Regions from separate parts of the Cytobacillus sp. MT66 genome, predicted to be linked through region 2. Evidence: predicted binding sites of a transcription regulator. Region 2 holds the regulator's gene; the other holds the start of a gene.

Region 1 (5,657 bases), on a different contig from region 2:
CTGGAGATCATCGTCACTCCAAGCATATTCGATTTTCTCCTTTTTTCCTGCCCCTTTGCTGACTTTATATAGAGGCGGCAGGGCGATGAACACTTTTCCGGCATCAAGAAGAGGTCTCATATAACGGTAGAAGAAAGTTAGAAGAAGGACCTGAATATGTGCACCATCAGTATCCGCATCTGTCATAATAATAATCTTATCGTAATTAACATCTTCTAGATTAAAATCGGCTCCAACTCCGGCTCCAACCGTATGGATAATCGTATTTATTTCTTCATTTTTGAATATGTCCTGCAGCTTTGCTTTTTCTGTATTAATGACTTTTCCCCGAAGAGGCAGCACAGCTTGAAATCGGCGGTCACGCCCCTGCTTTGCTGAGCCTCCTGCAGAGTCGCCCTCAACTAAATATAATTCGTTTTTCTGAGGATTTCGGGATTGCGCAGGTGTGAGCTTACCCGATAAAAGGGCTTCTGAACGTTTCTTTTTCTTCCCGCTCCTCGCATCCTCCCTTGCTTTTCTGGCAGCTTCCCTCGCTTGGTATGCTTTTATGGATTTTTTGATCAAAAGCGTACTGATATTTGGATTTTCCTCGAGAAAATAGGAAAGATGCTCTGAAACAACTGCATCCACAGCGGAACGAGCCTCACTTGTTCCAAGTTTCCCTTTGGTTTGCCCTTCAAATTGCAGCAAATCCTCAGGAACTCTTACAGAAATAATGGCGGTAAAGCCTTCTCTTATATCAGCGCCATCTAAATTCTTCTCTTTTTCCTTTAAAAGATTTACTTTTCTTGCATACTCATTAAACACGCGTGTCATAGCCGTTCTAGCCCCAGCTTCATGAGTGCCTCCGTCTTTCGTGCGAACATTGTTAACAAAAGAAAGGACATTTTCTGAATAACCGTCATTAAATTGAAAGGCAAAATCTACCTCAATCCCATTCTGCTCGCCCTCAAAGCTCACAACGGAATGAAGGACATCTTTTTCTTCATTTAAATATTCAACAAATGCCTCAATCCCATTTTCATAATGAAAAATTTCGTGCTTTCCTTCGCGTTCATCAATGATTTCAATTTTCATTCCTCTTAAAAGGAAAGCTGATTCCCGCAGCCGTTCACACAGTGTTTCATAGTTATATACAGTTACTGAAAAAATACTAGGGTCTGGCTTAAAATGAATGGTTGTTCCCGTTTGGTTTGTTTTACCGGTCTTTTCAAGCGTAGTAACAGGTTTTCCTCCATTTTCAAAACGCTGTTCATATACATTTCCGTCACGTTTAATTTTTACAACCAGCCACTGTGATAGTGCGTTAACAACAGAAGCACCGACACCGTGCAGACCGCCGCTTGTTTTATATCCGCCCTGGCCAAATTTACCGCCAGCATGTAAAACAGTTAATATTACTTCAGGTGTAGGCTTGCCTGTACGGTGCATTCCCGTTGGCATCCCCCGTCCCTTATCAGTTACACTGATCGAATTGTCTTTATGTATTTTAACAATGATTTGATCTCCATAACCTGCTAACGCTTCATCAACTGCATTATCTACGATTTCATATACAAGATGGTGCAAGCCCCTTGCATCCGTACTCCCAATATACATCCCGGGTCTTTTTCGAACTGCTTCTAAACCCTCGAGCACTTGTATGGCATCATCATTGTAGTCAAAAGCTTCCTGATTTCGTGCCACAAACATTCCCCTTTCATCAACTGCAAAAAGAATGGCTATGATGAATCAAAATAACCATTCAGTTACGTATTCGTCCTTTTATGAATTTATCCTTTAATTATCGAAGAAATATCGCATCATTCAAAACAAGAACGAATGTTCTGTATTGATATTTTACCATAAAGCAAATGGTCTACGCTTTATTTTATCTATTTATTTTGATTTGGCAAATCTGTTTTTCCAAATAGGTGTCAAGAACTAGTGAAAAGAAGAGCATTCTTCCGCCATCTTTTTCCAATAAAAAACATGAGACCTGATAAGATCTCATGCCGGAATATTATTTCGTTAATGCATGTTCAACCTTGATACAGCGGTCCATTACAACAGTGAAACCCTTTTCCTTTAGGAAGTTATAAGCTTCCTCATCTATGCATCCTAACTGAGCCCAATAAACATCAGCGTCGATTTCCACAAATTCTTTTGCTACTTCAAGCAAATGCTCTGAACGGCGAAAGACGTTAACGATATCAATATGTCCTTCGATTTCCTTTAAACTGGATACAGCCTTTACACCTAAGACCTCATCGACTGCTGGATTTACTGGAATAATCTCGTATCCTGCATCCTGCATGGCTTTTGATACCATATAAGATGTTCTCTCAGGGTTTCCGCTTAACCCCACAACTGCAATGCGTTTCGCTTTTTTTAATATTACACCGAGTTCTTCCCGGCTAGGAATTTCAATTGTCATTTATAACCCTCCCACATAATGTTTGCTTCCCTATCTTCATATTACCGAAATTTAACTGGATTTTCTAATCCTGGGAGAGAAAAATTTGAAAATCTTTGATTTTTTATATTAATAGGCGATTTTTTCAAGCTTTTTAACCAGTCTTTTGATAGCCTTATTTGACTCCTTCAGGACCATATTCTTATCAATGGTATTCATGCGTCTATTTTCCATCACTAGCTTTCCGTTAACGATGGTAGATTCAACATCTGCTCTTGTAGCTGAGTAGACAATTCTTGAGATTGGGTCAATGTCAAAGGAGGGGTATACATGGAAGTCATTTAAATTTAAAATAGCTAGATCAGCCTTTTTCCCTATTTCTAGGCTGCCGATTTCATTCTCCATTCCCACTGCTTTGGCTCCGCCTATGGTCGCCATTCTAAATACCGTTCTAGCATTCATAACCGTCGGTCCAGAAATAGGCTTTTGAATGATGGCAGCCAGCCGCATTTCATTAAACATATCAAGGTTGTTGTTGCAAGGCGCACCATCTGCACCAAGGCTTACATGTGAATGGGCATCAAGCATCGAAGGGATATCCGCAATGCCGGAAGCAAGCTTTAGGTTAGACCCTGGACAGTGGCTAACCTTAACCCCTCTTTCTTTAATAATTCTTTTTTCTTCCTCATCCAGCCATACACAGTGGGCAAGAATCAAGCGTTCATTTGCAAGGCCTATGCTGTCTAAATATACAACATTCCTCATGCCATGCTCTTGTTCGACAATTAAAATTTCATTTGCGTTTTCTGAAGCATGTGTATGAACCCGCACATTGTATTTCACAGAGAGATCTCTCACATTTGTCAATAATTCCTCCGTGCATGATACGACAAAGCGGGGGCAAAAAGCGTATTGAATCCTTCCCCCGTCATAGTTATGCCATTTTTCAAGGAGATCAACACTTTCTTGGATGGATGTCTTTGTATTTTCTCTTAATAAAACAGGAACTTCATCTCCTTTATCCATCATGACCTTTCCGGCTAGGGCGCGAATTCCCGTTTGAGCTATGGCTTGAAAGGCTGAATCCGTGTGGTGAACAGTTTCCATATCCACAACCGTGGTCGTCCCGCTCTGCAGCAGCTCGCCGATCCCAAGCATAGCCGAATAATAGATAGATTCTTCATCATGTGAAGCTTCCAGCGGCCATATCTTTTGTTTTAGCCAATCCATCAGTTCAAGATCATCTGCCTGGCCGCGGAATAATGTTTGACAGAGATGGATATGGGTTTGGATAAAGCCAGGAATTACTGTTTTTCCTGAAGCATCAATCACTTTGCTGGCTGCATAGGATAAATCTTTGCCAATATCAGTAATCCGATCATCAACAACATAAATATCCCCTTGAACGATTTCTTCTTTTTCATTCATGGTAATAATTTCTGCATTTTTTATCAGAATACTGCTCAATGGCTTCCCCCTCTTTCCTGGAGATGAATTGGCAGATCGTTTGTCGTTTTATCGTACGAAAGAATTAATTCTTTATAAAAATTAATTGATCTTTTATAGGCTGATAAGCTAACCCATTCATTTGGCTGGTGCGCAAGCTTCTCATCTCCTGGACCATAAATTAAGGTGGGAATTTCACTTCTAGGGTTAAGAACAGCGGCATCAGTATAATAGGAAACCCCAAAGCAATCCGAATTACCTTCATCCTTAATGGCTAAAGCGCATTGGATAATATCCGATGATTCTGCAGTTAAAATGGCGGGACGATCTAAAATTTTTGAGACTTTAAATTGATAGATCTCATTCTTTTCTGCAAGGTCATTTAATTTTTTCTCAAGTTCATCAATTAAATCATCATGGGATTGCGGAGGAACAGTACGAATATCAACACGAAGCGTGCATCTGTCTGGAACCACATTGGTTTGTATTCCACCCTCAATCATGGTCAATGCAAGACTGCTGCTTCCAAGTGGCTCCTTCACTGTCTTCCAATCCATTTTGAGAGAATCTAACACGTTCGTAATCTTAATCATATGGTCTACTGCATTGATTCCCTGGTCAGGCATTGAACCATGCGAGGTTTTTCCATATGTCGTAATTTCAAGCCAAAGCGCCCCTTTATGGCCTACAACTACCTTTTCATTAGTCGGCTCCCCAATGACAAGCGCATCAATTCTTTTCTCCTCATTTCCTTCAAGAAAAACTCGTGCACCACAGCTATCGACCTCTTCACCAGCTGTCGCTAAAAAGGTAATAGTGGCATTGGGTGTATACTTTTCCAAAATCAAAGATTCAAGAGCAAGAAACATAGCAGCAAGCCCGCTCTTCATATCGGAAGCGCCTCGGCCGTAAATCCTATCTCCCACAATCTCACCGGAAAACGGCCCATATTCCCATTCCGATACACCTGGAGAAACGGTATCCATATGACCGCAAAGGAAAAGATGCTTATCACCCTTTCCCTTCAATGTTACTTCGAAATTGCTGCGATTTTCTTCTAAGTATGTCATTTTAAATGACAGTCCTTGTTCTTTGCATCTTTCAATAAAGGCTTCTGTTACACGATGCTCATTGCCTGGAGGATTTGAACTGTTTATTTTTAGCAACTTTTGAAGAAATCTGATTTCATTCATTATTGCGCCTCCACAATTTGCATTTTTATTGAAGTAACCTTAAATCCGTTAACCGGTGCCATATCCTGTGAGCATGTAGTACAAGCGATAACAACATCATCTAATGCCTTGAGCCTTACGTAATCGCCAGGCTTTGAAAGCGGCTCTTCAATAACATAATCACCTGTTTCATCTAAAACATTATTCATAAATAGATTAATAGGATCTGGAATGACCGCTGGGTGAATGTGATATTTTTTTAGCGCATCTGCCAGATTATCGTGGCAGTTCGGATGATCTTCCTTGTCAAAGTCCATCTTATAGCGATAATAATCGCAGGCTGGAAAGAAAATATCATGGACGCCTACAGTATCCTCAATAAGCTGCATCAATGGACGTCTTCTATTGCTATATAATAAATCTCCTTTTTTCAGCCGGATACTGCTTAAAGAAGCTCGCATATGAACTGGGGAAACATGTTCTGTGGGATCCGAATGATTAAAACAGACAAAATCACCAACCTGCTTTCCTTCCATATCTATAATAATCAGCTCTTCACCTTTTCTTAAAAAAGCACTTCTTCCTTCGTATGGAGGAATAATAATTTCTTCACGAATTTTTTCTCTTTTAAAAACATCCCTCAC
Region 2 (5,657 bases):
CTTCAATTAAGTATAACTGATAGGCCCTCATTCAAACCTCTCCTCTTTGGACAAACCCCTTTCTTCCCATTATAAAGAAGCGGATTTAAAGATTGTGTCTGAAGGTGTCAAAAACTTTCGCTAATTTTGTCGAAAAATAGAAGTATGACCAATAGGAGGATTCAGTTTTATGTTAGCCTAACAAAAGGGAGAGTCCCTTTTTAGACTCTCCCCTGAAAAGTATCTTAGTTATTCAACAATTGTTTTACACGGTTCACTACATTAGCAACGGTAAAGCCGTATTCTTCGATGATTTTTTCGCCTGGAGCAGATGCACCGAATTGATCGATCGCTAACACATCTCCCTCATCTCCGGCATACCGATGCCAGCCAAGGGAAGAACCCATTTCAATAGCCAAGCGTTTTTTCACAGTTTTCGGAAGAACACTTTCTTTATATTCTTTCGATTGTGCCTCAAAACGATCCCATGACGGCATGCTAACAACCGATGCTTGAATACCTTCTGCTTCTAAAGCCTTCTGTGCAGCAACAGCTAAATTAACCTCAGAGCCGGAAGCAATTAATAAAGCATCAGCTTCTCCGCTGCTTGCCGGTGAAACCACATATGCACCTTTTGAAACACCTTCATAGGCTCTTGCATCAGTACCGCTAAGTGTTGGCAAGTTCTGACGTGTTAATACTAAAGCAGTTGGTTTGTCTGTTGATTCAACTGCTAATTTCCAAGCTGCTGCTGTTTCATTTCCGTCAGCCGGACGAATGACGGAAAGATTCGGCATTGCACGAAGAGAGGCAATCTGCTCAATTGGTTCATGTGTCGGTCCGTCTTCACCAACAGCGATACTATCATGTGTAAATACATAAGTAACTGGAAGTCCCATTAACGCAGCAAGTCTTACAGCTGGACGCAAATAATCAGAGAAGACAAAGAATGTTCCGCCAAATACTTTTAACCCGCCATGCAGCGCCATTCCATTAAGGGCTGCTCCCATGGCAAATTCACGCACACCAAACCAAATATTTTTGCCATCAAAGGCTTCAGGTGAATAATCTCCCCCGCCTTTAATGGTTGTTTTGTTGGAGCCAGCAAGATCTGCAGATCCCCCAATGAAGAAAGGAAGATTCTTGGCGATTGCATTTAGTGCTTCACCGGAAGATGCACGGGAAGCAAGGCTTTTTCCTTCTTCATATACTGGAATGTCCTTATCCCAGCCTTCTGGAAGGCTGCCATTGATTGCAAGTTCTAGCTGGGAAGCAAGTTCCGGGTGCTTATCCTTATATTGCGAGAATAAGTCGTTCCACTCTTGTTCCGTCTTAGCACCTTTTTCTGCCACATGTTTCCTAAATTGCTCGTATACTTCTTCAGGCACATGGAAGTCTTGATCGAAGGTCCAATTATAAGATTCCTTGGTTAACTTTAATTCGTCTGCACCAAGCGGAGCACCGTGTACATCAGATTTACCAGATTTATTCGGTGAGCCATAGCCAATAATCGTTCTTACTTCAATCATCGCAGGACGATTTTCATCTGCTTTGGCCTCTTCAATGGCTTTTGAGATTTCGGATAGATCATTTCCATCCTCAACACGCAAGTATTGCCATCCGTAAGACTTAAAACGCTGTTCAACACTTTCAGAGAAGGATTTATTTAAATCGCCATCAAGTGAGATATCATTTGAATCATATAGAACGATTAATCTGCCAAGCTTTAAATGCCCTGCAAGTGATGCAGCTTCTGCAGATACCCCTTCCATCAAATCTCCATCTCCGCAAATGCTGTATGTATAGTGGTCAACTAGCGGAAAGCCTTCTTTATTATAAACGGCTGCTAAATGACGTTCAGCCATCGCCATTCCCACTGACATGGCAATGCCTTGTCCAAGGGGACCTGTTGTAGCATCAACGCCTGGTGTATGGCCGTACTCTGGGTGTCCCGGTGTTTTGCTTCCCCACTGTCTGAATTCCTTAATATCTTCCATTGAAACATCATAACCAGAAAGATGAAGAAGGCTGTATAATAGCATGGAACCATGACCAGCTGAAAGTACAAAACGATCACGGTTAAACCACTTAGGATTTTTCGGATTATGGTTCATAAACCTTGTCCAAAGTGCATATGCCATCGGCGCTGCACCCATAGGCATTCCAGGATGACCGGAATTTGCCTTTTCAATTGCATCAATAGATAATGTCCTAATAGAACTTATCGATAAAGCATCATTTTGATCAAACATTTTGTCCAATCCCTCCGCGAGTAATAATTACTCTTTAATATTATAGGCAGCCTTTGCCTAATACAACAAATTGTATCAAATTTTGCAAAAAAAGTCGGTTTGTCTAGTAATATTATCTAAAAGGTATCTAAATATGTAAAAAGGGCATACAAATGCATGTATCCCTTCTATTAATTAATGTAAATTTTTCTTTTGGATATTTTTTAACTTTTGAGGTGTAACATCTTGTCCATTTGGATCAATTATGGTTACCCCTTTTAAGGTGGTTAGCATGGAGGAACGAAATGTTTCTAAATATTCTCTGCGCAGGGCAGATTGCTCTTTCGCTTCTTCTTTTGTTAGCCCTGATTCCTTAGCCTTCTTTGCCAGAAAATTAATACGATCAAGTTTGGTTTTTGGCAGCATTTTCAAGCTCCTTATTCTAGAATTACTTAGAGCAAATCGTTCTCGCAGATTTACTCAAGGTCATGTTACTAGAAAAGAGTGATATTTACAAGAAACTTAACCTGATTTGAAGAGAATGATCTGCTTTTATTCTATAGATGAAGCTGTATATTCCTGATATCTTCTATGTACAGTTGCTTTGGATATCACATATCCAAAACCTCTTAGTGTAGCGGCTATTTCAGCGAATGTCAGACCATTCTGCCGGAGCCTGATGATTTCTTCGATAGGTGCTTCAATCCTTTCACGTCCAGAGTGAATACCTAAATTGGAAAGGTTTCTTTCAGGTTTATAGCCATTTCTGACAGCTCTTTTCATCCCTCGTTTAATTTTTATATTATGCAGCTTTCTTTGATACTCCTCTACCATACTAACTATATTTAATACCATGGAATCAGAATCGGAAAGCAGCAGCTCGCCATGATGAGAAATGGTATATAGCTGTACACCTTCTTTTAAAATACAGTGGAGAATGGCGATTTTTGCATTTCCCCTGCCAAGTCTCGTTTCATCTTGTATTAGTACTGCATTAATTTTCTGTTCCTTTATTATCGAGAGAAGCTCAAGTATTCCTTCCCGTTCTAAATCATAGCCGCTTGCCTGTTCGCGGATAATTTTAATGATTTGAAAGTCCATTTGGCTGGCCAATTTGTTTAACTCTTCTTCCTGCCTAGCTAATGATGTTTCTTGTGATTCTTTTGTTGTGCTGACACGGCAGTAAATAATTGCTTTCATGTAGTCCCCTTCTATAAATTATTATTTTAAGCTTGCCAGTTCTGTCCGGGTCTCATTTACTTGAATTACCGGTATAATGATCTCTTCGCCTGGATAAATTCTTCCATCTGCAATACCATTATTGTTTTGAACCCAGTGAATAAAGTCATTAATGGCTAATGTATGTTCATTTGAATATTCTTCAGCAATTTTCCAAAGAGAATCGCCTTCGTTAACAGTAATTTTAATATAATTTTCACTCTCCGGGCTATCTATTTGAAGGGAAAGCATAAATGCAGCTAATAGACTGATGGCAAATAAAACAATAGTATAAGAGTATTTGTTCCATAAATATTTCATTATCTTCACCTCATACGGAATATACGTTCGCTTTTTATATTTTTATTTTAACCAGAACATTTGTTTTGTGTCAAGAAAAATTCGAACTTATGTTTGTACTGTTTGGTAAAAGATGCTATACTTATGGTAAGAAAAACAGCCGAGGTGTAATGCGATGGTTAAGTTATCTAAAAGGCAGCAGGATATATTAGATTTTATTAAAGAAGAGGTTAAGCTAAAGGGCTATCCGCCTTCTGTCAGAGAAATTGGGGAAGCTGTCGGACTTGCCTCTAGCTCCACGGTTCACGGTCATCTTTCAAGACTTGAAAGCAAAGGATTAATCCGCAGGGACCCCACGAAGCCGCGGGCAATTGAAATACTAGATTTAGAAGATCCTCAGCAAATACCAGATTATCGTGTAATTAATGTCCCGATCGTAGGAAAAGTAACAGCTGGACAGCCTATTACAGCAATTGAAAATGTCGAGGAGTACTTCCCGCTTCCGGAAAGATTCGCTCCATCGGACGAACAAATTTTCATGCTTGAAGTCATGGGTGAAAGTATGATTGAAGCAGGAATACTAGATGGAGATTATGTTATAGTCAAGCAGCAAAGCACGGCCAATAACGGAGAAATCATCGTTGCAATGACCGAGGACGATGAAGCTACGGTCAAGCGTTTTTTCAAAGAAAAGGAGTGGATCAGACTTCAGCCTGAAAACTCCACAATGGAACCTATTATTCTTCGGAATGTCTCCATTTTAGGGAAGGTTATCGGGGTATATCGTCATATTCACTAGAAAAAAGGGATGCATCTAGCATCCCTTTTTTTATATCCAATTTTACAAAAGGCTTGCTTATCATGCTAATCCTTCCACCTGGAGTATAGGTATTATTACTGCCGTTTAATGAATTATATGCCCCTCTATTAAAGCAAAAGCAAAATAGTCCTATTCTATTCAGATCCCTTTTATATGTAAATGACATGGATGAACTTGATTATCTTAATCAAACTTTAACAAACCATTTTTAAAATAACTATAGAAGGAGTGAGGACTATGAATGATATTGGAATATATTTTGCATTAGCTGGCGGAGTGCTGTCTTTTTTCTCTCCCTGTGTGTTTCCCCTCTTGCCTGCCTATATCACCCATTTAACAGGCGGAAAAATTGAGGACTCAAAGCTTGAAATCAACCGTTCAAAACTTTATTTTCGATCTATGGGCTTTATCATTGGTTTTAGTATTATTTTTATTGCACTTGGAGCTTCTGCCAGTTTTATTGGAAAGTTATTAATGGAGTATCGGTTAATAATTATGCAGATTGCGGGTTTACTAATTATCGTATTTGGTCTGCAGATGGCTGGATTGCTGAAATTTAAGTTTCTCATGAAAGAAAAAAGATTTCAGCCTAAACAAAAATCCAAAAGCATATTTAGTTCAATATTACTTGGGATGGCTTTTGCCAGCGGGTGGTCTCCTTGTGTGGGACTTGCTTTATCATCCATACTATTATTAGCAAGTTCATCGGATACTCTTACTCAAGGGATCTTTCTTTTAGCTGCCTATTCAATTGGAATGGCTATTCCATTTCTTATCATATCAGTTGTTATATCCTATTCTTTAAAGACAATGAGAAAAATTAATAAATTACTATCAAAATTAGCTTTTATTAATGGGATGGTCATGATTATGCTTGGTTTCCTAGTGTTAAGCGGGCAAATGCAAAAAATAAGTGCTTGGTTATCAGCTTATAGTTTATTTCAGCTTTAGAAAAGGGTGATTACTTGATTAACACTAACCTTATCGGCAAATCAGTATTAGTAGTTGAAGACGATGCAAAAATCCGTAATCTCGTTAGAATCTACCTAGAAAAGGAAGGATACGAAGTCATTGAAGCTAAAGATGGGTATGAGGCAAAAGAAAAAATT

The links. Region 2 encodes LexA, which represses DNA repair genes until DNA is damaged. Its sites were predicted from a motif close to CGAACATATGTTCG; they were not measured.
Region 1: parE (DNA topoisomerase IV subunit B) is a predicted target of LexA. The motif match lies at 1,815-1,828, and genes of this name have one in related genera.

Annotation. Positions count from the first base shown of each region.
Region 1 is NZ_JBXAFB010000001.1:339,047-344,703, forward strand. It holds gene parE (DNA topoisomerase IV subunit B) at 1-1,686, opposite strand, end outside; gene AC1Q59_RS01670 (CoA-binding protein) at 2,003-2,416, opposite strand; gene AC1Q59_RS01675 (5'-deoxyadenosine deaminase) at 2,525-3,862, opposite strand; gene AC1Q59_RS01680 (M20 family metallopeptidase) at 3,859-5,034, opposite strand; gene AC1Q59_RS01685 (DUF1989 domain-containing protein) at 5,034-5,657, opposite strand.
Region 2 is NZ_JBXAFB010000003.1:139,716-145,372, forward strand. It holds gene sirA (sporulation inhibitor of replication protein SirA) at 1-31, opposite strand, end outside; gene tkt (transketolase) at 225-2,231, opposite strand; gene AC1Q59_RS06650 (DUF896 domain-containing protein) at 2,406-2,636, opposite strand; gene AC1Q59_RS06655 (YneB family resolvase-like protein) at 2,763-3,410, opposite strand; gene yneA (cell division suppressor protein YneA) at 3,432-3,749, opposite strand; gene lexA (transcriptional repressor LexA) at 3,904-4,527, shown strand; gene AC1Q59_RS06670 (cytochrome c biogenesis CcdA family protein) at 4,786-5,499, shown strand; gene AC1Q59_RS06675 (response regulator transcription factor) at 5,514-5,657, shown strand, end outside.